3 regions of the Glutamicibacter protophormiae genome follow, and region 1 is predicted to be linked to each of the others. Evidence: riboswitches for the same ligand, from Rfam matches in the RefSeq annotation. Region 1 holds a riboswitch; each other region holds the start of a gene.
The links. A riboswitch is a leader RNA that binds a small molecule or an ion and turns the genes downstream of it on or off. The one in region 1 is predicted to bind S-adenosylmethionine.

Region 1 (7,594 bases):
CCCAGGGTGAAGGCTTCCAGCACCAGCTCGAAGCTCAGCGCGCTGACCAGCACACCGGCGCCGAAGGCCATGACGGCGCAGACCCAGACCCGGGAAATTCGCAGCCACCAGGCCGCGGCCGCTCCGATCAGCAGGGCCGATCCGGCCGCGGTGCCCCAGAGCAATGCTTGGAGGGAGACGAACATGGCACCCACTATAGTTGGCGGTCAGCCAACCCAGCAGGTGCCATGGAATGTTTACTTGCGCCTAGCCCTCGGAGGACATGTTGCTGAAGCGCGAGTAGTGGCCCTGGAACGCCACGGTAATGGTCTTGGTGGGGCCGGCACGGTGCTTCGCAATGATCACGTCGGCTTCGCCCGGACGGTTTTCCTTGTCGTAGACGTCGTCGCGGTGCAGCAGGATGACCATGTCGGCGTCCTGCTCGATCGAGCCCGATTCACGCAGGTCCGAGACCATGGGCCGCTTGTCGGTACGCTGCTCGGAACCGCGGTTCAGCTGCGACAGCGCGATCAACGGCACATCGAGCTCCTTGGCCAGCAGCTTGAGGTTACGCGAGAATTCGGAGACTTCCTGCTGACGCGATTCCACGCGCTTGCCCGAGCTCATCAGCTGCAGGTAGTCGAGGATGATCATGCGCAGCTCGTTGCGCTGCTTCAGTCGTCGGCACTTGGCGCGGATCTCCATCATGGACATGTTCGGCGAATCATCGATGAACAGCGGGGCCTCGTTCAACCGGCCCATGGTGGTGGCGATCTTGGTCCATTGGGCGTCTTCCACCGAACCCTTGCGCAGGTCCTGCAGCTGGATGGACGCTTCCGCAGAGAGCAGGCGCATCGCGATCTCGTTGCGGCCCATTTCCAGGGAGAAGAACACGGTGGCCATGTTGTGCTTGATCGCCGCGGACCGGGCGAAATCCAGCGCGAACGTTGATTTGCCTACGGCGGGACGGGCGGCGATGATGATCATCTGCCCGCCCTTCAGGCCCTGGGTCAGTTCGTCGAATTCGTAGAAGCCGGTGGGCACGCCGGTGATGCCGTCGCCGGCGTTGGCGGCGTTCTCGATCTCGTCGACGGTGCCCTCGATGATCTCGGACAGGCGCACGTAGTCCTCGCTGCCGCGGTTCTCGGAAACCTTGTAGACCTCGGCCTGCGCCTCATTGACGATGGCGTCGACCTCGCCATCCGGCGAGTAGCCCATCTGGACGATGCGTGTGCCGGCGTCCACCAGACGGCGGAGCACGGCGCGTTCGCGCACGATTTCCGCGTAGTAGCCGGCGTTAGCGGCGGTGGGAACCTGCTGGATCAGGTTGTGCAGGTAGGCGGCGCCGCCGACGCGCGAAATTTCATTGCGCTTGGTCAGCAGGTCGGCCACGGTCACGGCATCCGCGGGTTCGCCACGGCCGTAGAGGTCGATCACCGCTTCATAGATTGCTTCATGGGCGGGGCGGTAGAAGTCGGTGCCGCGGAGGACCTCGACGACGTCGGCAATGGCATCTTTGGAGAGCATCATGCCGCCAAGAACTGACATTTCCGCTTCGATGTCCTGCGGCGGCTTGCGCGCCGCATCGGATCCTCGTTCTTCGTAGATCGGCTCTGCACTCATTACAGACACTTCCATCCCCTATGTACACGCTGGGAAACCACTCTTGCCCCGACGGCAACTGCCTATCGTTTCAGTACCAACCGACAATTAGGCCCAAAGCCCTTGTGGATAGTCGTTCCCAGTGCCAACACTAGGTGGGTTATTAACAGAGGTAAACCCTGATATCCACAGAATGTGTGGATAACACACCCCTACCTGTGGATTCCCCTGTTCACTACGTGGGGATAACCCTGTGGATTACCCCACTTAATGGGCCTTAAATACGCTTTGACTTGGATATTCCTGTTCTCACAGCTGTGGATAGAGGGTTAATTTTTTCTACTACCCACAGGCCCCCAAAGCGTTATCAACAGCCAAATACCCGGAATCTAGGCGTTTCTCACAAGTTATCAACCCTATTCAACAGGCTATCCACAAAGCTGTGGATAGTGTTGTGGACAGCCGTTCTGTCACAATCGCTCGACTGGCCATGAAAACCAGCGGCTCGGCGCGCGGTCGGCGATGAAAATCATTCCATCCCCGTGGGCAGCCGTCACGCCCGATGTTAAATGACGCTGCGGCGCGAAGGTTCTCCCTCCGCGCCGCAGCGTCAAGTGATATCAGTTAAACGAATTCGGGCACTGGCAATGAGTGAAATCGCGAATCGTGGAAGATCTGCGGGGAATGGTTGGAGAAATCATGGCCATGCACCTCCAGGAAGATCACCCAGTGATCTCCGGCTTCCACTTCGTTGTAAATTGAGGTCTCCAGCCAAAGGGTGGACTCCTGAATGAAAAGTGCCCCCTGCTCCGTTTCGTGGGTTTCCACGCCGGCAAAACGGTCGCCGTGCTTGGAGGCAATCTGCCCGCAAACCCCGTCATTGCGTTCACTGAGCACCGAGACGCCGATGCGGTCCGCGGTACGCAGCTTGGGCCAGGTATTGGAAGTCTTCTGCACCGCAAACATGACCAGTGCCGGCTCCAGCGATACGCCGACGGTAAAGGATGATGCAACGAGGCCGGTTTTCTCTCCGTCGAGAACGGTGCATAACGCGGCGACACCGGATGGATGCTGCGCGAAAACCTTGCGCAAGGTCAGCGGGTCAAGATCCTGATTCAAAGACATGGCTCGATTCCTTCGGGTCGTGCCCAGCGAGCGTGAACGTCCGGCGGTGGCGCACGGACTCCCCTGCGCGATGCCAGATGTTGGCACACTCGATGTGCGGTACTTGTGCCACGCGTTCTTGCGTGGAACCGAATCCTCACCTGGAGCACCCCACTACCGTTGAGAGGGTTGCCGGCCAGCAAGCCAGGGCTTATAGCTGACGCTCTTGATTCTGGTTAGAACGATATGGGCGGTTACGCCATATGGTCAAATATTTCGCTTCTTAAATCGAAATACTCAAGTATTCATTCGACCCGAACCAAGCTGATGCGTTCATAATCATTCATTTATTCGCCAGCGGTTGGAATCGACGTGCATTCGTGCTGGGCCCGCACTTCCACGACAGCTTCTTGCGCACGGTCGGATCCGAGCTGGGGCAGCCGTTGGTTTTGCCGGTCCGGTGATCGTCACTTTAAAATATGCAGAATGATGCGAATTTCCGCGGTGCGGCAGTATGTTTCGATCAGCCGCCAGGAAACCGCGTTGCTTGCCATCACCGCTGTCTGGGGCTCGACCTTTCTCCTGGTCCATCTGGCCATGCGCCACAGCGGGCCGATGTTCTTCGTCGGCGTCCGCTTCCTCGTGGCCGGTCTGGCTGCGGCGCTGGTTTTCCGCCGCTCCATGCGCGGCATGACACGGCTGGAACTCGGTGCCGGCACGGCGATTGGCCTGATGATTTTCCTGGGCTACGGCCTGCAGACGCAAGGGCTGCAAACCATCAACAGCAGCACCTCGGCGTTCCTCACCGCACTCTACGTCCCGCTGGTTCCACTGCTACAGTGGGCCGTCTTCCGCAAGCGCCCCGGCGCCATGATGCTGTCGGGCGCAGGCTTGGCGTTCGTCGGGCTGCTGCTGCTCGCCGGCCCCGACGCGGTGCGCACGGGACTGGGTCCAGGCGAATTCGCCACCTTGCTCAGTACCCTTCCCATGGCCGCGGAAATCGTTCTGATCAGCGCCTTCGCCCGTAAGATCGATTTGGGGCGGGTTACCGTGGTGCAGCTGCTGGTCGCGGGCCTGTTGGGCTTCGCTGCGATGCCTGCCGTGGGCGAGGCAGCGCCGGCCTTCTCCTGGTACTGGGTGCTTCCAGCTGTCGGGCTGGGTGCCGCAAGCTGCCTGATCCAGGCCACCATGAACTGGGCACAGAAGTCGGTCTCCCCGACCCGCGCCACCATCATCTATGCAGGTGAACCGGTGTGGGCTGGCATCTTCGGCCGTCTGGCCGGGGACCGGATGTCCGCTCTGGCGTTGTGCGGTGCTGCGGTGATCGTTCTCGGCACGCTGGTCAGCGAGATTCGGTTCCGCCCGGCCAACGGCACGCCGGACGTCGAACAGATACCGAATGAGAATGCCAGGGCCAAAGCCGAATAGGCAGTAATGCATCCCCAAGTTTCAGTAGCAACCCCGGATTCTTGGATCAACGGCGCAACCGGTGCAAGTTGCCGCCCTTGAACCACGGGTTCTCAACTCGAACTGGCTTCCATATATTGCACAGCCACCCGGCCAGGTCAGGGGCTCGTGGCGGAACCCGCGCCCAGGTCCCAGCATTTGTTCACCTCGTTGGTGACCTCATCCGAGTTCAGCGGGTGGACCAGTCGTTCATTGAGTCGTAGCCGACGCATAGGCCGCCTCCTTGGCTGGGCATAAGAATGGTTCCCATCACCGCGGTGTGTTTGGGGGTGAATGTGCCCGGGGTGGCTGAACAGGTGTTCGCGGGATCTGGAATAGCCGCTTGGTTTGATCATTGGGCGCTTCCCGTGTCGCCATGACAATGCATGTCACACCAATATTGGGAGAGTTGCTCGGAACCCAATTCTTAGCCGAACCGCTGGTAGGGACTCTCTCCTCACGAGCTTGCCAATCGTCCTCTCATGTACTTTCCTGAGCGGATATCAACCTTCAACTGTAAACAATTTGGTAGCGGCGCGAAGGTGGCGGGCAATTTCGCTCCAACGCCACCAACCTGATCGTTGGATCTCTCGGATCCGACATCCGCGAATGCGGTTCTTGCGAAGTCCACTGTCTATCGTTGAGAAAAGTGCAGGCCGTGAACCAAGTGGTTCATGGCCTGCACGAGCGTTATTCTTCCTGAATTCTTATATCCGAACTTCCTCCATCAACTAATAGGATCAGTCGATGTCCGCTAGGGAATCCCAACTGGGCGTTGTGGGCTTCTGCTGTCTTCCCAAGCAGCAGGTCGTTGAACATGAACCGCTGCCAGGGCTCAACGGACCCTCGGGGGTGACCGCCGGAGCATCGACAGGCTCGCCACGATGCTGGGCCGACCGTTCCAGCGCGGCGTCGACAAGTCCCGATACGAACACCGGGTCAACCCCGACAGTCGCTGCACGCACATAGACCAGCCCTAGGTCCTTGGCGGTTTGCGCGGCCTCGGTATCAAGGTCGTATTTTACTTCCATATGATCGGAGACGAATCCCAACGGAACGACGACAACCCCCTCCGTCCCGGCGGCGGCGAGTTCCTCGAGGCGATCGTTAATATCAGGCTCCAGCCAGGGTGTTTCAGGGGAACCAGAACGGGAACAGAACACCAACTCAGCGCTCAACGGTTGCTTTTCTCCAAGTTCCTGATCGATCCACTTAATCAGTTGTAGGTGCTGCTCGCGATACCCGGCGGTCTGCCGTTCAGAAGCTTGCTGCATAGACAGTGGAATGGAATGAGTGACATAGAGCAGGCGATGCTTCTGTGGATCCAAAGGGCCGACTTTTTGGATCAAATTGGTTAGTCCACGATGTACGCAGTCCAGTTCTGCGTACGCAAAACCAGGGTGATTGTAGTACTGGCGGACCTTCTCGAAAGACACTGCCAGTCCTTCTTGGGCAAGGACATTCCGAGTGTTGGCGAAGTCTTCGCGATACTGGCGGCATGATGAATAACAAGAGTAGGCGGAGGTATCGATAGCAAGGAATCGCGAGCCTCCCGTACGCTTAGCGAAGTCACGGACAGTGTCCGTGAGGTATGGATCCCAATTTCGGTTTCCCCATAGTACTGGAGTCGTGATTCCACGTCGCTCAAACTCCCGACGCAGGGCATCAAGCAATCGGCGGTTCTGGTCGTTGATGGGTGATTTACCGCCAAACCCGTAATAGTGTTCACCGACTTCAACCAGGCGATCGTCGGGAATACCCCGCCCTGCGGTGACGTTCTGGAGAAACGGAAGAACATCTTCGTTTTTCTCCGGTCCACCGAAGGACATTAGGACGACCGCATCAAATGGCGTTAAATTCTGAGTTTCCATACCCCGAATTTTACAAGCTGTAGAAAATCAAAGCCCGCCCCACTCAGAATGTCTTCAGGTTCCGAGAGGGCTCCCCGCAACTTCCAAAAGCTGGGCGGCAGCCCATGGCCGTGCCCCGCCCCATTGCACTCTCGCATGGAGGACAAAAACCAATAATGAGGCAAGTTCCGGATCGCTGCGAAAAATTCTCTTACTCTTCCAGCAGAATCTCGAAAACATGACTACGAGTATTTGGTGGGGTACATGAGCGATTACTCCTCAGGATCGCACTGCGGCATACCGCTTCAAGGAGTGAAGGAACCAAAACGCGCACTCAAGGGGTGGTGGAGCCTCGAATCCGTGAAACCCAATTAATAAACTTGGAGAATTCCGTGTATTGCTACAACCGATCGGGGGTGAGTATTGTCGAGAGCCAGAGTCAGAACCCTCGCTGCTAATAGGCTCCGACTTTTAAGACCACGTGTGCGTGTAGCGGAAGGAGTGCCGAATATCGTTTCTAACATTCCAAGGGATTTCATGAATCACTGCGTTCTCCGCCCACCCAGCCAAACGAAAAAGCCCAGATGATAGTCCCCGCATGGTCTGGCAGAATTCGCGGATGGTGATCCCCCGCGGCTGAGCTTGTACTGGCTTATTTACAGCCGTAGAGCGCGAGACGAGCCACAGACTCAAATCATCCGTGGCTGCATCAAAAACAGCGAGAATTAGAGATGGTTTGAGCTTAAGTGATTTTCCTAGGACGCCAGTTAGGAGCTCATGCGGTGGAGTAAAAATTCTCGGTTTATCGGCTAGTCCGCCATGAGTGGCAAGATGATGCCGTGTTTCTGGACCGTCGAATAGTTGGCGAAGTTCTTGGGTAATCCGAGCTGGTGGCTGTATCTGGAACATGCGGGTCTCCGTTGTTTAAGGCTTCAGAGAAAGATGCCTCTGATTGCCTACCGTCGATGACTTCCTACATGCCGTATGTTAAAACAGTGCGAAGAGCCCATCGATGGGCATCCTTTGAGCATACTCCTCTTCGCATGAGGTTCCTACCCCGCGCGTTGACTCATAAAAACCCCCGGCACGAATACTATGGTGCTTCCCGAGATCCCTGGCGAAGTGTCTCTTTCATGAGCTAACCGTATATAAGAAGAGACCCTGTGGAACCAGCGTTGGCGGCGATCTTAACTGGTAGAGGGTGCCCCAAAAATGGGGCACCCTCAAAATAGGAGCTTTCCAAAAGCTATGGTTGAGTTGCTCGAATCGCGTCGCTTATCGAAGCCTCTGGGTTCTGACGACGATATTCCTTCAGTTCCTTGGGATCCACCTTCTTCGTGATCTCTACAGAAGGATCATTTTCCTTCCCGAAGAAGGCCCAGAGCATCACACCGCAGGCCGCGAAGAGCAGCGCAATAAGGATGTTGTTGAATGCGAAATACGTTACTGCTGCAGCAACAACGCACAGCAACGTAAGAACAGGTCTGATGTAGTTCTTCATGGCGATTACTCCTTAGGTGCAAGCAGTTTTGATGGCAGCAATGCCTAGAAGCTCGGCTCCGAGAGCTGCGGCGGCTCCGCCTAGTGCCTGGAGCTTCTCGTAGGAGAAACTT
Region 2 (7,594 bases), 410 kb from region 1:
GTATCCGCGAGTTCGCGCAGCACATGGCCGGGGTTCGCGGCCAGCAGGGTTCGGGTGTACTCGTGCTGCGGGGCGGAGAAGACCTGCGCCACGGGCCCGACTTCGACCAGCTCACCGCCGCGCATCACGCCAACCTGGTGGCTGATGCGTTCAACCACGTGCAGATCGTGGGAGATGAACAGGTAGGTGAGACCTTCCTCGCGCTGCAGCCTGTCGAGCAGTTCCAGGATTTGTTCCTGGGTCAGGACGTCAAGGGCGCTGAGTGCTTCGTCGAGGACCAGGATCTTTGCGCCGCTGGCCAGCGCCCGGGCAATGGCTACCCGCTGCCGCTGGCCGCCCGACAGTTCTCCGGGCCGCTTGGAAGCAAGTTCCGCTGCCAGATTCACCTGTTCCATGAGCTGGGCAACGCGAGCCTGCCGCCAGGCCGCGTCCCCCAGGCGGTAGTTGAGCATTGGCTCGGCAATGATCGATCCGACCTGCTGCCGCGGGTCCAACGCCGAGTCCGGGTTCTGGTAGACCAGCTGGGCTTCGCGCCACAGCGCGTATCGCTGTTTTCCGCCGAGGCCAGTGACCTCGTTGCCATTGACGCGTGCGCTGCCTTGACTAGCTTCGAGCAGGCCCATGATGATTTTCGCGGTCGTGGACTTGCCCGAACCGGACTCCCCCACCAAGGAGAATGTTGTTCCTCGTGCGACGTCGAAGGATACGGAAGACACCGCTGCATGGGTGGCGTTTCCCTTGCCGAAAACCTTGCCCAGGTTCGTGACCGAAATTGCCAGCTCGTCGGTGCTCCGCGCTTCCTGCTGGTTCGCAGTGGCGTAGGCCTGGTCCAGCAGGGCATTGGTATACGGGTCGGTGCTCTTTGAGACCAGTTCCTCGACGCTGCGGTCTTCGAGGATGCGTCCTGAGTTCATGACTAGTACCCGGTCGGCGATATCCGTGGCTACGGCTAGATCGTGGGTCACGAACACCACGGTCGTCTCGTTTTTGCGAGCCAGCGACACAAAGATCTCCAGCACCGTCCGCTGCACGGTGACATCCAGTGCGCTGGTCGGCTCGTCCGCGATCAGCAGCTGCGGGTTCAAGGCGAACGCGATGGCGATCAGCACACGCTGTTTCAGTCCACCGGACAGCTCGTGCGGGTACTGCGACAATCGACTCTCGGCACGGTCGATGCCCACGCTTTCCAGCAGTTCAATGGCTTTGGAGCGCCACTGCTTCTTGGGAACCGAACGGCTAGGGTGCAGCCTGAAAACCTCGACCACCTGGGAACCGATGGTCTTCACCGGGTCCAGTGAGGCACCCGGATCCTGCGGCACCAGCCCGATTCCGGCCCCGCGGATCTTGCGCCATTCGTGCACGTTCAGCGTGGTCACTTCGGTACCGCCAAAGCGAATGCTGCCGGTGCATTCGGTTCCTTGGGGCAGCAAACCGATCAAGGCTTTGGTCAGCGTCGACTTGCCGGAGCCGGATTCTCCAACGATGGCAACGATCTGCCCCCGCGGGATCTGGAGATTGATGTTGTCCGCGGCAATGGTTCCCTGCGCGTACTGAACCGTGAGGTCTTCAATCCGGATCACCGGACTGGCGGTATTCTGTGGGGCGTTCATGGATTTCTCCTTTCAACCGGGTACGGCGCTAGAAGCGGAAGGCTTTATTGATGGTTCGGCCAAGGGTGGCCATCAACATCACTGCAGCAACGATGACCAGGCCAGGCAGGGTCGTGAGCCACCAGGCAACCGATAGGTACTGCCGCCCTTCGGAGATCAGCAGGCCCCATTCCGGGGTTGGCGGCGGCGAACCGAAGCCAAGAAAACCGAGTCCGGAGATGGCCAGGATTGCCGCGCCAAGGTCAACTGCAAGCAGCGAGAGGACCGGACCGATCACGTGGGGAATGATGTGGCGGCGGAGCACGGTGAAGTACTTGCCACCGCTCATCAGCGCAGCCTGCACGAAATCCCGTGAACGAACACGGAGCACCTCGGTACGCACCAGTCGCGCGAAGGCGGCGATGGAGGCGATGCCAACACCGAGCCCCAGGGACAGCGGGCCGGGTTCGGTCGCAGTCACCAGGATCAGTGCGATCAGGAAGGCAGGGACGGCCAGGATGACATCCACCAGGCGCATGGCCACGCTGTCGGCAAACCTGCCCGCAGTTCCGGCGAGCAACCCGAGAATCGATCCGACAATGCTGCCGATCAGGCAGGCGAGCCCAGCGGTGAGCAGCGTCTGCCGTGTTCCATACACGACTCGGGAGAAGACGTCGCGTCCCAGGTGGTCGGTGCCGAAAAGGTGTTCGGCGCTCGGAGCCAGGAGTTTGTCTGCAGGGACGCCGGTGATCGGATCATGGCCGGTGAAAAGCGCCGGGAGGAAAGCCCACGACAGCATGATGGCCAACGGAACAAGCACCCACCACTGCGCCAGCCGGCGCCGGGCCGCCGAAGCACTCGCGATCCGCGAGTTCGGCTGTTCGGAAGCGGCCAGGGTCGCAACCGCCGTATCGACGTTGTCTGCCAGGAGACTCATTGACTATTCCTTCCCTAGGCCGCAAGCGCGCGGGGCGAACCGGAGCTGGCGGTGATGATGCGCGGATCGAGCTTCGGATGGATGAGGTCAACCAGCAGGTTGGCTGAGGTGAACACGACTGCGGTCAGCAGGACCAGTCCCTGAACCAGCGGAATGTCCTGGACGGTGACCGATTGCAGGATCAGCTGTCCAAGTCCTGCGCGGGCGAAGACTGTTTCGGTAATCACCGATCCGGCCAACAGCGTTCCAATGGTGATTCCAGCGATGGACAGTGCGGCGGGCGCCGCGTTCTTCAGCATGTGGCGGTAGAAGATCCAGGATTCGCTGGCGCCCTTGGCACGCAGAACATCCACAAATGGTTGGGTACCGACTTCCTGAACGCTCTTGATGAGCACCTGTGCAATGGGTGCACTCAGATGCACGGCCAGCACGAAGATCGGCACCGCCAGTGAGAGGAACGAGTCATCCGGGAACAACGACATGATTCCGAGCTGTACTGCAAGCAGTTGCAACAGCACCAGGCCCAGCCAGAAGACCGGAATGGACACCATGAGCGGAGGAAGATTCAGCAGGAGATTGCGCAGTCTCGGGCCGCGGGCCAGGCTGGCTGCAGCTGTGAGCGCCACAGCGAAGACCACCGCGACCACGAATGCCGAGCCTGCCAGCACGAGTGTTGAACCGACAACCTCGCCGATCCGGGCGGATACTTCCGAACCGCTGGACAGTGAGTATCCCAAGTCCCCGCGCAACAATCCGACCAGCTGGGAAAAGTACTGGACAATAACCGGTTGGTCATAGCCGTAGTACTCCTTCATCTGCGCGATCGTCGCCGGATCTGCCGCAGAGTCCGAATTGAGGAAGATCGTCACGGGATCGTTGGGAAGCGACTGCACTGCGATGAATACCACGGTGTAGGCAAGCCAGATCACCAGCAGAGCCTGGCCAACGCGTTTGGCAATGTATCCGCCCATGGTTTGCGCTCCTAGCCTTCGCTCTTCCAGGCACCCTGGAAGATCGGGGCGGTACCGGAAGTGAACTCGACGTGGGCGGACTGGCTGGCACCGTAAACCTGGACTTCATCCCACAGTACGAGGGCCAGTGCCTTGTCCAGCACCAGTGCACGCTGTTCTTCTTCGACAAGCCCCAGGTGCTCTTCTTCGCTGGTCGCGGCCTGTTCCTTGGCGAAGAGCTTGTTGAGTTCCTCGTCGGCGTTCAGGGTCTGGGTGTTATTGGCCGGGGCATAGACCGGGCCGAGGCCGCCGAGCGCGAACTGGCGGGTACCGAAGAACTCGACCTTGTCATCGACGAGCGCATTGACCAGGAAGGTATTGTCCGCTGCGCGGTTGACCAGCTTCACGCCAAGATCGCGCCACTGCTGCTCGATCAGCTCGAATGCGGGCTTGATGACGACCGAGTTGTTCGACGTGGCTACCGTGATTTCCAGCTTTTCGCCGTCTTTTTCGCGGATTCCGTCAGCACCGACCTTCCAGCCTGCTTCCTCCAGAAGCTGCTTGGATTTCTCCGGGTTATAGGCGATTTCGGACGACAAGTCGACGAAGCCCGGGGCCTTGTGGTTCAGGACCGAACCGGCCACCACGTAGCTCTCGGACAGCACGGTGTCCTTGATTGCCTGGCGATCGATACCGATCTGGAGAGCCTGGCGAACCTTGACGTCTTCCAGCTTGCCGGAACCGATGCGCACGGCAGCTTGGTTGGTGGTCAGGTCGACACCCTGCGCGGCGAAGACTTGGCCCCCGTTGGCTGCCAGCACCTGTTCGTCCACCGGCTGCAGTCCGCGGACAAGGTCAACCTGACCGGACTGCGCAGCGCCAGCGCGGCTGGCTACCTCAGGTAGGTACTTGATCACCAGTTTGTCCAGATAGGCATCGCCCTGGTTTTCTGCGGTTTCGGGTGCCCACGCGTAGTCGTCTCGGCTGGTGAAGACAACTTCCTCGTCCGGCTTTTCCGATTCGAAGACGAACGGGCCAGAGCCCACGATCTTCGCGATAGCGGACTGTCCTGCGTTATCCAGCTTCAAGGTCTTCGGGGAAACCAAGCCTGCTGCGACGGACGAGGTGGCACGCAGGAAGTTGGCGTCTGGACGTTTGAGCGTCACCTTCACCTGGTTCTTGCCGAGGACCTCCGCCGACTTATAGGCGCCGAAGTCCACGTTCGGAGCGACCTGCGCGTCCTTGATGCCCAGGCCCAGCGCGTCAAGGTTGAGCTTGACCGCTTCCGCGTCCAGCGCGGATCCATCGGAGAACGTCACCCCGTCACGAATGGTGAACGTGAATTCAGTCTGGTCGTTGTTTGCTTTGAAGTCCTCAGCGATCCATCCAACGAGCTTGCCGGACTCCGCATCGAAGTAGGTCAGGCGGTCCAGGACCGAGTTCAGGACGTTTGCCTTCTCATAGAAGCGCGCCGCCTGCGTCTGCCAGTTGTTAATCGGGGTAACTTCGGCAAAGGTAAAGGTACCGCCTTCAACCGGATCGCCGGCGGCAGCGGGAGCACCTTCAGCCGGAGCTGCGGTAGTCGAATTTCCGCCGCATGCGGTCAGGGTCAGGCCCAGGACGGCAACAAGTGCCGCCGCTTTCAAACTCAGGTGCGCAGTACGCATATTCGTAAGTTCCTCTCGGTATTTGAGCCGAGGATTACGCCTGATATTCAACGATCCGGTTGTTGCGAATTCGAGGGAAGGCAGAGCACTCCCCTTGAAGAACCGTTGCGAAATCTAGCAATCTCCATCGGTCCTGGCCTTAGCACCGATCCCGCTATCGGGTGGTTGCTGCGACGTCAACGAGCCAGGTCTCTCAGTCGCTCTGGATGGTGTGGCGTCCAATTTCTTGAACAATTTCAGTGTCGAACACGGAATCGCATGTGACCAAGCGTGACGTAAGGAATACGTCATGAAGTCATGGAAAAAGTGGTACCCCGCGAGTTTCACGCCATATTTGACGTAACAAATTGCCTTGTGGCGTTATGTGACGCCGATCAAAGCGCACACTTGACGACGGCTGGTTGGGCTCCTGCTCCTGATTCCGCAGTCCAGCTTTCAGGGAGCCCGTTTTAGCTCCTGCTGCAACGGCACCACAAGTGGCTCGGTTCTCCCCAGTGTTTTTCTGGCTCGACGAGTGCTGATGCAGGTGGAGAATTTTCCGTACCAGCTGCGCCCTTTGCATACCGGACGCCAATATCAGCTGGCGGCGACGCCCATCGAATCGAAAGGAATTCCTTGTATTCAGGCCCTGGCTGCAGGTCTTCATGATTCGGGCGGCCCTGCGGTCCACACCGACAACGCTTCACCCGCTGAATCCTTACGATCCCGGGCCTCTGCGAATAGGCTGGGGTCCACGGAAGCCAACGGAGGAACCCCATGAAGATCGCAGTCGCCGGAGCCACCGGAAAACTCGGCACCCTCGTCATCGATGCACTGTTATCCCGGGGCGCCCCAGCGGACAGCTTGGTCGCGCTCGGCAGATCCCCTCAGAAGCTCGAAGCCCTGGCAGCCAAGGGCGTGGAGACCCGCGCCGCCGACTACAACGCGGCGCACACGCTCGTCGCGGCCCTCGAAGGCGTCGACCGGCTGCTGCTGATTTCCGGCAGCGATGTCGGACACCGGATCCCGCAGCATGAGAACGTCGTCAATGCCGCCCGGCGTGTTGATGTGTCGCTGATCGCCTACACATCCATCGCCAATGCGCGCACCGGCCAGCTGAAACTGGCCGCCGAACATGTGGCCACCGAAGACCTGCTGGCAGCATCCGGGATCCCCTATGTCCTGCTGCGCAACGGCTGGTACACCGAGAACTACACGGACCAGCTCATGGGCTACCTCAACAGCGGGGTCATCCTCGGCGCGGCGGGCGAGGGAAAAATCAGCGCAGCCACCCGAGCGGACTTCGCCGAGGCTGCAGCGGCCGTCCTGCTGGACGAGCAGGTTGCCGGGGGAACCATCTACGAGCTCGGCGGAGACAAGCCCTTCACGCTCAGCCAGCTGGCCGGAGCGCTCGGCGCCGCCGCCGGGCAAGAGGTCACCTACCGGGACATGGACCCGCAGACCCTGGCAGGCATCTACGAACAGTCCGGAATTCCCCAGGTTTATGCCGAGATCTTGGTGGACACCGACTTGCGCATCCGCAACGGCGCCCTTGAGGTGCACGGCTCGGACCTCGCCCGGCTGATCGGCCGCGCACCCACCTCGCTGGGCAAGGCCATCAAGCAGGCCCTGGACAGCTAAGCCTGAACAGCCAGGGCCGGCACCGCGAGTCGGGCGTCCCTGCGAGCGCACACCGGCCCTGCGCGAAGATCTTTGGCCCTGGTTGAACAAAAAACCCGGCTGGCTCGTGTAACTTGCATGAGTGAGAATCAGGTCCGAAAATCCTGGCCGCGAAAGGGGCGCGTGACTACCAGCGACGATGCCACCCTGCGGCTGCTGCATGAACGGTACGCTCAGCCGCTGTGGCGCTACGTCTTCTCGCTGACCAGGGACTCGTACCAGTCGGAGGACATTGTCCAGGAGACTCTGCTCAAGGCGTGGAATTCCCCGCGGATTCTCGACGAGCCGGTGGAGGAGGTCCGCGGGTGGATGTTCACGGTGGCGCGGAACCTGGTGATCGACCAGTCCCGCAGCGCGCGCTCCCGGCATGAACGCAGCATCGAACGGCTGCCCGAGGAAGCGTCCGCCGATCATGCAGACCAGATTTTCGACGAGATCCTCATTCATGACGCGCTCGCGGCGCTGAGCGAACCGCACCGGCAGGTGGTGGTGCTCGCGTACTACGGCGCCTGCAGCACGCAGCAGATCGCGGCGGAATTGGGCATAGCCGACGGAACAGTGAAGTCCCGGCTGCATTATGGGATGAGGGCCTTGAAACTGGCCCTCCAGGAACGGGGAGTGACACGATGAGCGAGCATGAGAAGTTCGCCCAATGGGATGCCGCCTACGTGCTCGGGGCGCTGGAGCCGGTCGATCGCCGGCTGTTCGAGGAGCACCTGGAGAACTGCGAGCGCTGCCAGGGTTCCGTCTCCGAGCTCAGCGCGCTGCCGGGACTGCTCTCGCGCGCGCACG
Region 3 (7,594 bases), 1.1 Mb from region 1:
GTGCAGCTGATGGTTCGCACCGGCAATGATGCGGTGACGCGGTTCTACGAGAAGCTCGGCTACGAACGCCAGGAGGTCTCGGTGCTGGGCAAGCGGCTGGTTCCCTGACCGGCGGGACATTTGAAGCGCACGTTCAGAAAAAGCGGATAAAGTAACTCCGGTACAAATATCCGCCACTGTGAAGAAACCCTTCCTGATGAAAGAGCATCCGGCAGGGACTTGAAGGGACGACATGCCGTTCGCCGAACTCTGGAGCAAATCGCGCGCCTGCCTGGCACTGATGGCGATGCTGATTCTGACCGAGCTCTTGGCGCTGCTGGTCCCGGTGGAGATCGAAAATACCAGCAGGGAAGGCCTGAGCGTCGTTTCCTCCTTCGGCGTGCTCTTCTGCGGCGCGGTGTTGGGCACCTACGCTGCGTGGGTGGGAAGCCGCTTCGGCGTGCAGGCCCTGCGCCGCGTCCGCGGAGCGCACCGCATCGCGGCGACCGCCCTGAAGCTGTTGGCGCCACCGCTCGTTGTCGGCGCCAGCGCCTACCTGCTGGGCTACGCCACGGCCATGTACCGGATGCGCGAGATAATCTTTCCCGATCCCGGCCTGTTCCTGCTCTCGATGCTCATGATGCTGGGTTTGTGCCTGGGCGGCCTGGGGCTGGGATTGCTGTTCAGGCCGGGGCCGGCCATCACCTTGAGCATCGTGCTGTTCTCTGGGCTGCAGCTCTTTTCGTTGCTGGCGCCGGGCCCGGTGCTCTCCAACATGGCCGGACTTTCTGGATGCTGCAGCCTGGATTACGGGCCGAACCCCGGGGTGATCCAGGCCGTGGCCCTGTGCTACCTGGGCTGGGCGGCGCTCGGTCTCTGCGCGATCTGTCTCAGGGTGCAGGCAGTGGGCAAAACGCTGCGCCGGCTCCTGGCGGTGGCCGGTGCGGCGTCGCTGGCCGTGCTGTGGGGCGGCGGGGCCTTGGCCGCCCAGGAGGCGGGATCCGAGCAGGAGCTGAGCCGTACCTCGCAGTTGCTGTGCGAGCGGCCGGGCGACGGGCACCAATACTGTTTTTGGCCCGACCAGGCCGCGCATTGGGGCGACTGGGGCACGAATATCGTCTCGGGCATTGCCCGCATGGAAGAAGCCAGCGGGATCCGGCAGCCCGAGGTCATTACCAGCAGCAAGGCCCACGCCCTGGCGACTGGAGGACTGCGCCTGGATTTCGAGGACCGTTATTCGCCCGAGTCGGTCATGTGGGAGCTGGTAATGGCAATGGCGGTCAGCCCCACCGAAGAATGCCTGGGCGGTTTGGCGGAAGATCATGTTTTGCCCGACATCGCGGCGGTCGATTCCGAAGCCCAGCAGCAGATGTGGGCGCAGTACGACCTGCTGTACCAATGGTGGGCCGGCAAAGCCGATCGCGACTACCTGGATGACGCGGAAAACCATGAGCTCGCCGGGCTGCGGGACCTGGACGAGCGGGCCCAGGCCGCCTGGGTGCGGCAGGCGGCTGCCGGTATCGAAGACTGCCAGCTGGTGCCGCTGCCCGGTTCCCAGGACGGCCGCGGGCTTTCGGGTTAAAGGACCAAAGGTAGGTGGGGACGCCGTTGTCCCCGCCTACCTTTGGTGTGGTGCCCGGTAATCCTAGAGGACCACCGTGCCCTTGCCGGTCTTGAACGTCACCGACAGGATGCCAGGAGTTCCGTTGGGTGCCTGGTACTTGGTGGTCACCGGCCCGAGATTGACGTTCTCCGGCTGTCCCAGCCATTCAAGCACGCGCTCGCGGGAGCCGGCGATGCTGATCTCGCTGATCTCACCGGTCGGATCCAGCGCGCGCGAGGGATGCAGTTCCTCGGTGCCGTCGTCCCAGCGCAGCAGGTAGGGTACCTGCGGGTCCGCGATCAGCCCCTTGATGCCGATCTGCTGCCAGGTCAGTTCGCGGCCGTCGGGGAACTTGCGGTTCCCGGGAACGGCCTTGCGTTCCAGGCGTTCTTCTGCGCCGCTCAGGTCGTCCAATGAGACGCACCAACCCATCCATCCGCCGCCCAGCTCGGAGCGGGCGCGAACGGCCTGACCGAAGGGAGCCTTGAGGCTGGCCGGATGATTCAGTACCTCGACGACCTCAAGGTACTGGTTGTGCTTCAGCGGGAAAATGACATTGCGAGTTCCAAACCGTGGATGCACGCCTCCCTTGACGAATTCCAGGCCCAGGGACTCTGCAATTCTCTCAGCAGTTGGCATCAGCCCGTCTGGGCCGCATGCGTACGTAACGTGATCTAGCCTCATCATGTGCCAATCATGACAACAATGTGATCCCAGTCTCTACTTAGTCGATCCTAAGACGCGCGTGTCCTTCGAATTCTGTGCGGCAACCGGGCGGATCGCCGTGAATATGACTGATTGAGACTCCGTCCGCGCCGGCGAGTTGTCAAAATATTCGATTCTCAGGCACACTGGAAGCAGGTCATGAGTCCCAGTAACAAGCCCCGGCTTACTGGGCGGCAACCCTCCAACCGCGGTGGGGTGCCCCGGGTGAAGACCTGGCCCTTGAGCTATTCGGCGTCGAGGACAAGCGCGGGTTACCCCTCTGGCAACACCTCCTAGAGGTACTGCCCGGCGGTGTGTGTTCAGTGGTGTACCCCCATAGTTACGGAACTTTTGGAGGCTGCCATGAGCAACAACTGGTCGTTTGAAACCCGTCAGATCCACGCAGGCCAGACCCCTGACCCGGTCACCGGCGCACGCACCCTGCCGATCTACCAAACCACGTCCTTCGTTTTCCCGTCCGCGGAGAGCGCCGCCGCGCGCTTCGCGCTGCAGGAGCTGGAGCCGATCTACACCCGCATCGGCAACCCGACCACAGAAGCCGTGGAAAACCGCATCGCCGACCTCGAAGGCGGCGTGGGCGCGCTGCTGCTGTCCTCGGGGCAGGCCGCAACCACCTTCGCCATCCTGAACATCGCCGAGGCCGGCGACCACATCGTGGCCAGCCCCAGCCTTTACGGCGGCACCCAGAACCTGCTCAAGCACACCCTGAAAAAGCTGGGAGTGCAGGTCACCTTCGTCTCCGACCCGGACAACCTGCAGGAATGGCGCGAAGCCGTCCAGCCGAACACCAAGGCGTTCTTCGGCGAGACCATTTCCAACCCGCGCCAGGACGTGCTGGACATCGAGGGCATCTCCGCGATCGCCCACGAGGCCGGCGTCCCGCTGCTGGTGGACAGCACCCTGGCCACCCCGTACCTGATCCGCCCCATCGAATGGGGCGCGGACATCGTGATCCACTCGGCCACCAAGTTCCTCGGCGGCCACGGCAACGCCATCGCCGGGGTGATCGTGGATTCGGGCAACTTCGACTTCGCCAAGAACCCGGAGCGCTTCCCGAGCTTCAACACCCCGGATGAGTCCTACAACGGCCTGATCTACGCCCGCGACCTGGGTGTCAACGGCATCCTCGGCGCCAACTTGGCCTACATCCTCAAGGCCCGCGTGCAGCTGCTGCGCGACCTGGGTTCGGCTCCGGCCCCGTTCAACGCATTCCTGATTGCCCAGGGACTGGAAACCCTGTCCCTGCGCATCGAACGCCACGTGGAAAACGCGGCCAAGGTGGCCAACTGGCTCGAAGCCCGCGCCGATGTCGAGGCAGTGGCCTATGCCGGCCTGGAATCCTCGCCGTGGTTCGAGCGCGGCCGCAAGTACAGCCCCAAGGGCGCCGGCTCCGTGCTGGCCTTCGACCTGCCCGGAGGAGTGGAAGCCGGCAAGGCGTTTGTCGATGCCCTGCAGCTGCACTCGCACGTGGCGAACCTGGGCGACGTCCGCTCGCTGGTCATCCACCCAGCTTCCACCACCCACGCGCAGCTCTCCGACGCGGAGCGCCTGGCCGCCGGGGTCCGCCCGGGCCTGGTGCGGCTGAGCGTCGGACTGGAACACATCGACGACATCCTGGCCGACCTTGAGCTGGGCTTCCAGGCCGTTGCAGCCCTTGATGGCAAGGAACTGCAGGAAACACGCTAGGCATGGCATCCATTGTGACTACCGAAGACGCCCTTGACGCCGAAGAGCTCACCGACGGGACGCACGGCATTTTGCGCCGTGCCTCGGTGGGGGAGTATTCCTTTGAATTCGGCGGCTACCTGCCGCAGGTGACCCTGGCCTATGAAACCTGGGGCACGCTGAACGCGCAGCGCAGCAACGCCGTGCTGGTCATGCACGCCCTGACCGGGGACGCCCACGTCTCCCGTGGCGATTCGCAGACCGACGGCTGGTGGGAGGACTTCGTAGGCCCCGGCCTGACGGTGGACACCAACCGCTTCTACGTGGTGTCGATCAACATGGTCGGCGGTTGCAATGGGTCCACCGGTCCCTCCTCCCTGGATGAGCAGGGTGTGCCGTGGGGTTCGCGGTTCCCGTTCGTCACCATCAAGGATTCGGTGCGCCTGGAGCAGCGCCTGGCCGGGCAGCTGGGTGTTGAACGCTGGCACACCGTGCTCGGCGGATCCATGGGCGGGGCCCGAGCGCTCGAGTACGCAGTGGAATTCCCGGACCAGGTCGCAAACCTGGTGGTCATGGCCTCCACCGGCCAAGCTAGCGCCGAACAGATAGCGTTCGCGCAGGTGCAGACCCAATCCATCCGGCTTGATCCGCATTTTGCCGGGGGAGACTACTACCAGAACCAGACGCGCCCGGACGAAGGCCTGGGGCTGGCCCGCCGGCTGGCCCACCTGACCTACCGGTCCGAGGCGGAGCTGGAGCACCGCTTCGGCCGCAAGGCGCAGGACGGCGAGGTCCCCGATGCTCCCTTCGAAGGGCGCCGTGGACGCTACCAGGTGGAGAGCTACCTGGACCACCAGGCCAGCAAGCTGGTCAACCGCTTCGACGCGAACAGCTACCTGGTCCTCACCGAGGCCTTGATGAGCCACGACGTGGCCCGCGGGCATGAATCCTTCGAACACGCGCTGGCGCGGCTGGAACAGGTCAACGTGCTGGTGGCGGCAGTGAAGTCCGACCGCCTGTACTACCCGGAGCAGTCGGTGAAGCTCGCTGCTTCCCTGGCCACGCCCAAGCCGGTGCACTACATCGATTCGCCGATCGGCCACGACGGATTCCTGACAGACGCCGCCCAGCTGGACGGGGTGCTGCGCACACTGGTTTTCGACGAGGACTAATCGAGAGCGACATGGCATGGAACGAAGGCCGCACCACCAGTTATCGGTGATGCGGCCTTCGGCATGTTCGGGGCTAGGGAGCGCTGTCGCCGGCTCCCAGCGAGTCGTTCGGCGTGCTCTCGGCAAAAGGCGTCGGGGTGGGTCGCTTGGCCGTGATGCCGTCGCCTGAGGACTGGTGGCGCAGCCGGCGCAGTACCCACGGGGCCAGATGCTCGCGGGCCCAGTGCAGGTCCTCGATCCGCGCTTCCTTCCAGCTGCGGGTGTCCTGAACGGCGTCGATGCGGGTATCGAGCGTGTGCGGGACGTTCAAGGCATCCAGCGCCATCGCCGCGATGCGCTGGTGGCCCAGCGGCGAGAAGTGCAGGCGGTCGGCGGACCACATGACCGGCTGGTGCAGTTCGCGCAGCGCCCACATGTCGGCCACGATCGCGTCGTAGCGGGCGGCGATGGTGCGGACGTTTTCGTTGTAGATGGCCACGCGGCCGCGGATGCTTCCGAGCACCGGGGTGTCGCGGATATCCGGTCCTGTGAACAGCAGGATGGTGGCCCCGGTGGAATTCAGCCGGGAAATGGTGGAGTCGAGCTGGTCGGCGATCTTGTCCGGATCCCCGCCCGGGCGCAGCACGTCGTTGCCTCCGGCGCAGATGGAAATCAGGTCCGGTTTCAAGTCGATGGTCGGCTGGATCTGCTCCTCAATGATCTGGGCAATCAACCGGCCGCGGATGGCGAGGTTGGCGTAGGCGAAGTCCGGCACACCCCGGCTGAGCTCCTGGGCCAAGCGGTCGGCCCAGCCGCGGAAAGACTGCGGGGACAGGGGATCGGGGTCGCCCACGCCCTCGGTGAATGAATCCCCGACCGCTACGTAGCGGCGCCAGGGGTGCACCGTGGAATTCTCGGAATCAGGGGTTTCGAAACTAGGGGAAATAGCCACAAGCTACATTGTTACTCGTTAGTAACGTTGTGTCAACGATTCGAGAAAACTATCCGAGCAGGACCTTGCTGCGGGCCTCGGCGTATTCCTCGGCGCTGATCAACTGCTTGGAGCGCAGGTCGTCCAGCTCACGCAGCCGGTCCTCCTTCGACTGGGCCGGGGCGAGCAACGCTGACTTCGAAGCCTTGGCCGCGATGTCGGTCTGCACGGTGAAGATGTCAACCCCGGCGTTCTTGGCCGCTCGGTAGTTGCGCACCCAGACCACAATGATGAATACGACCACCAGCGTGAAAACGACAATGAAGAGTATGGACAAGATGCTGACGCCGGTAAACACGGTTTCCATGGTGTCCATGGGATCGGAGTCGAGCAGTGACGAGGGGGTGTCGACCTCTTCGATGAACTCCACTGGGGCATCGTCAAAATTCATTGCAGGTACGGCCTTAAGTTGGCGGACATGGGCTTGAAGAAACTGATGGCACTAGTCAACCACGAGTTCCGGGACAGCGAAACAAGTAAATCCAAACGTTACAGATTCGCAATAACGTCGACCGGCGCCTCGGTGTCGATTGATATGCCACGGACCCCGACTGTCGATAGGCTTGAACCACTATGAATAATCCTGAAGCATCAACGGTTGCCCTGATTTCCCGCAACGACGAAACCCGCCTCGACACACCGCTGCTGGTGTTCCTGCACGGCTACGGCTCGAATGAAGAAGACCTCATGGGCTTGTCCCGCTACCTGCCGGAGGAGTTCACCTACCTTTCGGTGCGCGCTCCGCTGCAAGCAGGGCCCGGCTTCAGCTGGTTCCCATTGACCCAGGAAATTGACTACTCGATCGATGCAGTGGCGCAGAGCGTGAAGGACCTCTGGGTCTTCTTGGAGCCGATTGCCGCTCAGCACTCGTCGCTCACACTGCTCGGCTTCTCGCAGGGTATGGCCATGGCCACCTCGCTGGCCCGCTACCAGCGCGATGCAGTGTCTGCAGTAGTCGGCCTATCCGGTTTCGCGGTCGAGGCTCCGGAGCTTGACCTCTTTGACGACGCGAAGCTCAAGGCTAACCCGCTGCCGCTCTTCTGGGGCAGAGACCTGGCCGACCCGGTCATCACCCACGACAAGATTGAATTCACTCTCGGCTGGGTTCCAGCCCACACCGAGCTGACCAGCGAAACCTACCCGCAGATTGCCCACTCGGTGAGCATGGAAGAAATCCAGGATGTCGATTCTTTCCTCAAACGCGAGGTATTAAAGCTCAAGGGTTAGGCCTGCTTCGCAGGGCCTGGGCAATCGACTGGGCCCTGCTCAGGGTGTTGGATAATCGCAAGCAAGACTGCTCTCAATGGTGACGTGGCCCCCCCGATCCCACGACCTTTGACCGGTGCAAGCCTGAAGTGAAACCCCTGTCTATCGCCGTTTGCGAGTCCACCGACGAAGTCGGCCGCAGAGCAGGGTAAAAGCCTGGATCTAGCTGGCTTACCGCTTATGGGGCCGAGGGTTATTCGATGATGCGAAACC

Region 2: linked by a shared signal. The riboswitch ahead of JQN66_RS01425 (ABC transporter substrate-binding protein) and the one ahead of JQN66_RS17210 (flavin reductase family protein) in region 1 are both predicted to bind S-adenosylmethionine.
Region 3: linked by a shared signal. The riboswitch ahead of JQN66_RS04730 (bifunctional o-acetylhomoserine/o-acetylserine sulfhydrylase) and the one ahead of JQN66_RS17210 (flavin reductase family protein) in region 1 are both predicted to bind S-adenosylmethionine.

What each region holds. Positions count from the first base shown of each region.
Region 1 covers NZ_CP069806.1:3,688,055-3,695,648, forward strand. The annotation lists gene JQN66_RS17200 (ZIP family metal transporter) at 1-185, opposite strand, end outside; gene dnaB (replicative DNA helicase) at 247-1,602, opposite strand; gene JQN66_RS17210 (flavin reductase family protein) at 2,206-2,706, opposite strand; SAM riboswitch class IV at 2,801-2,917, opposite strand; gene JQN66_RS17215 (DMT family transporter) at 3,172-4,113, shown strand; gene JQN66_RS17220 (ferrochelatase) at 4,872-6,002, opposite strand; gene JQN66_RS17225 (hypothetical protein) at 7,228-7,482, opposite strand; gene JQN66_RS17230 (hypothetical protein) at 7,495-7,594, opposite strand, start outside.
Region 2 covers NZ_CP069806.1:281,906-289,499, reverse strand. The annotation lists gene JQN66_RS01440 (ABC transporter ATP-binding protein) at 1-1,610, opposite strand, end outside; gene JQN66_RS01435 (ABC transporter permease) at 1,639-2,526, opposite strand; gene JQN66_RS01430 (ABC transporter permease) at 2,541-3,497, opposite strand; gene JQN66_RS01425 (ABC transporter substrate-binding protein) at 3,509-5,143, opposite strand; SAM riboswitch class I at 5,265-5,356, opposite strand; gene JQN66_RS01420 (SDR family oxidoreductase) at 5,900-6,763, shown strand; gene JQN66_RS01415 (sigma-70 family RNA polymerase sigma factor) at 6,926-7,432, shown strand; gene JQN66_RS01410 (anti-sigma factor family protein) at 7,429-7,594, shown strand, end outside.
Region 3 covers NZ_CP069806.1:986,121-993,714, forward strand. The annotation lists gene JQN66_RS04715 (GNAT family acetyltransferase) at 1-108, shown strand, start outside; gene JQN66_RS04720 (hypothetical protein) at 233-1,561, shown strand; gene JQN66_RS04725 (VOC family protein) at 1,625-2,269, opposite strand; SAM riboswitch class IV at 2,443-2,561, shown strand; gene JQN66_RS04730 (bifunctional o-acetylhomoserine/o-acetylserine sulfhydrylase) at 2,651-3,994, shown strand; gene metX (homoserine O-acetyltransferase MetX) at 3,997-5,145, shown strand; gene JQN66_RS04740 (SGNH/GDSL hydrolase family protein) at 5,219-6,070, opposite strand; gene JQN66_RS04745 (SHOCT domain-containing protein) at 6,126-6,506, opposite strand; gene JQN66_RS04750 (alpha/beta hydrolase) at 6,689-7,342, shown strand.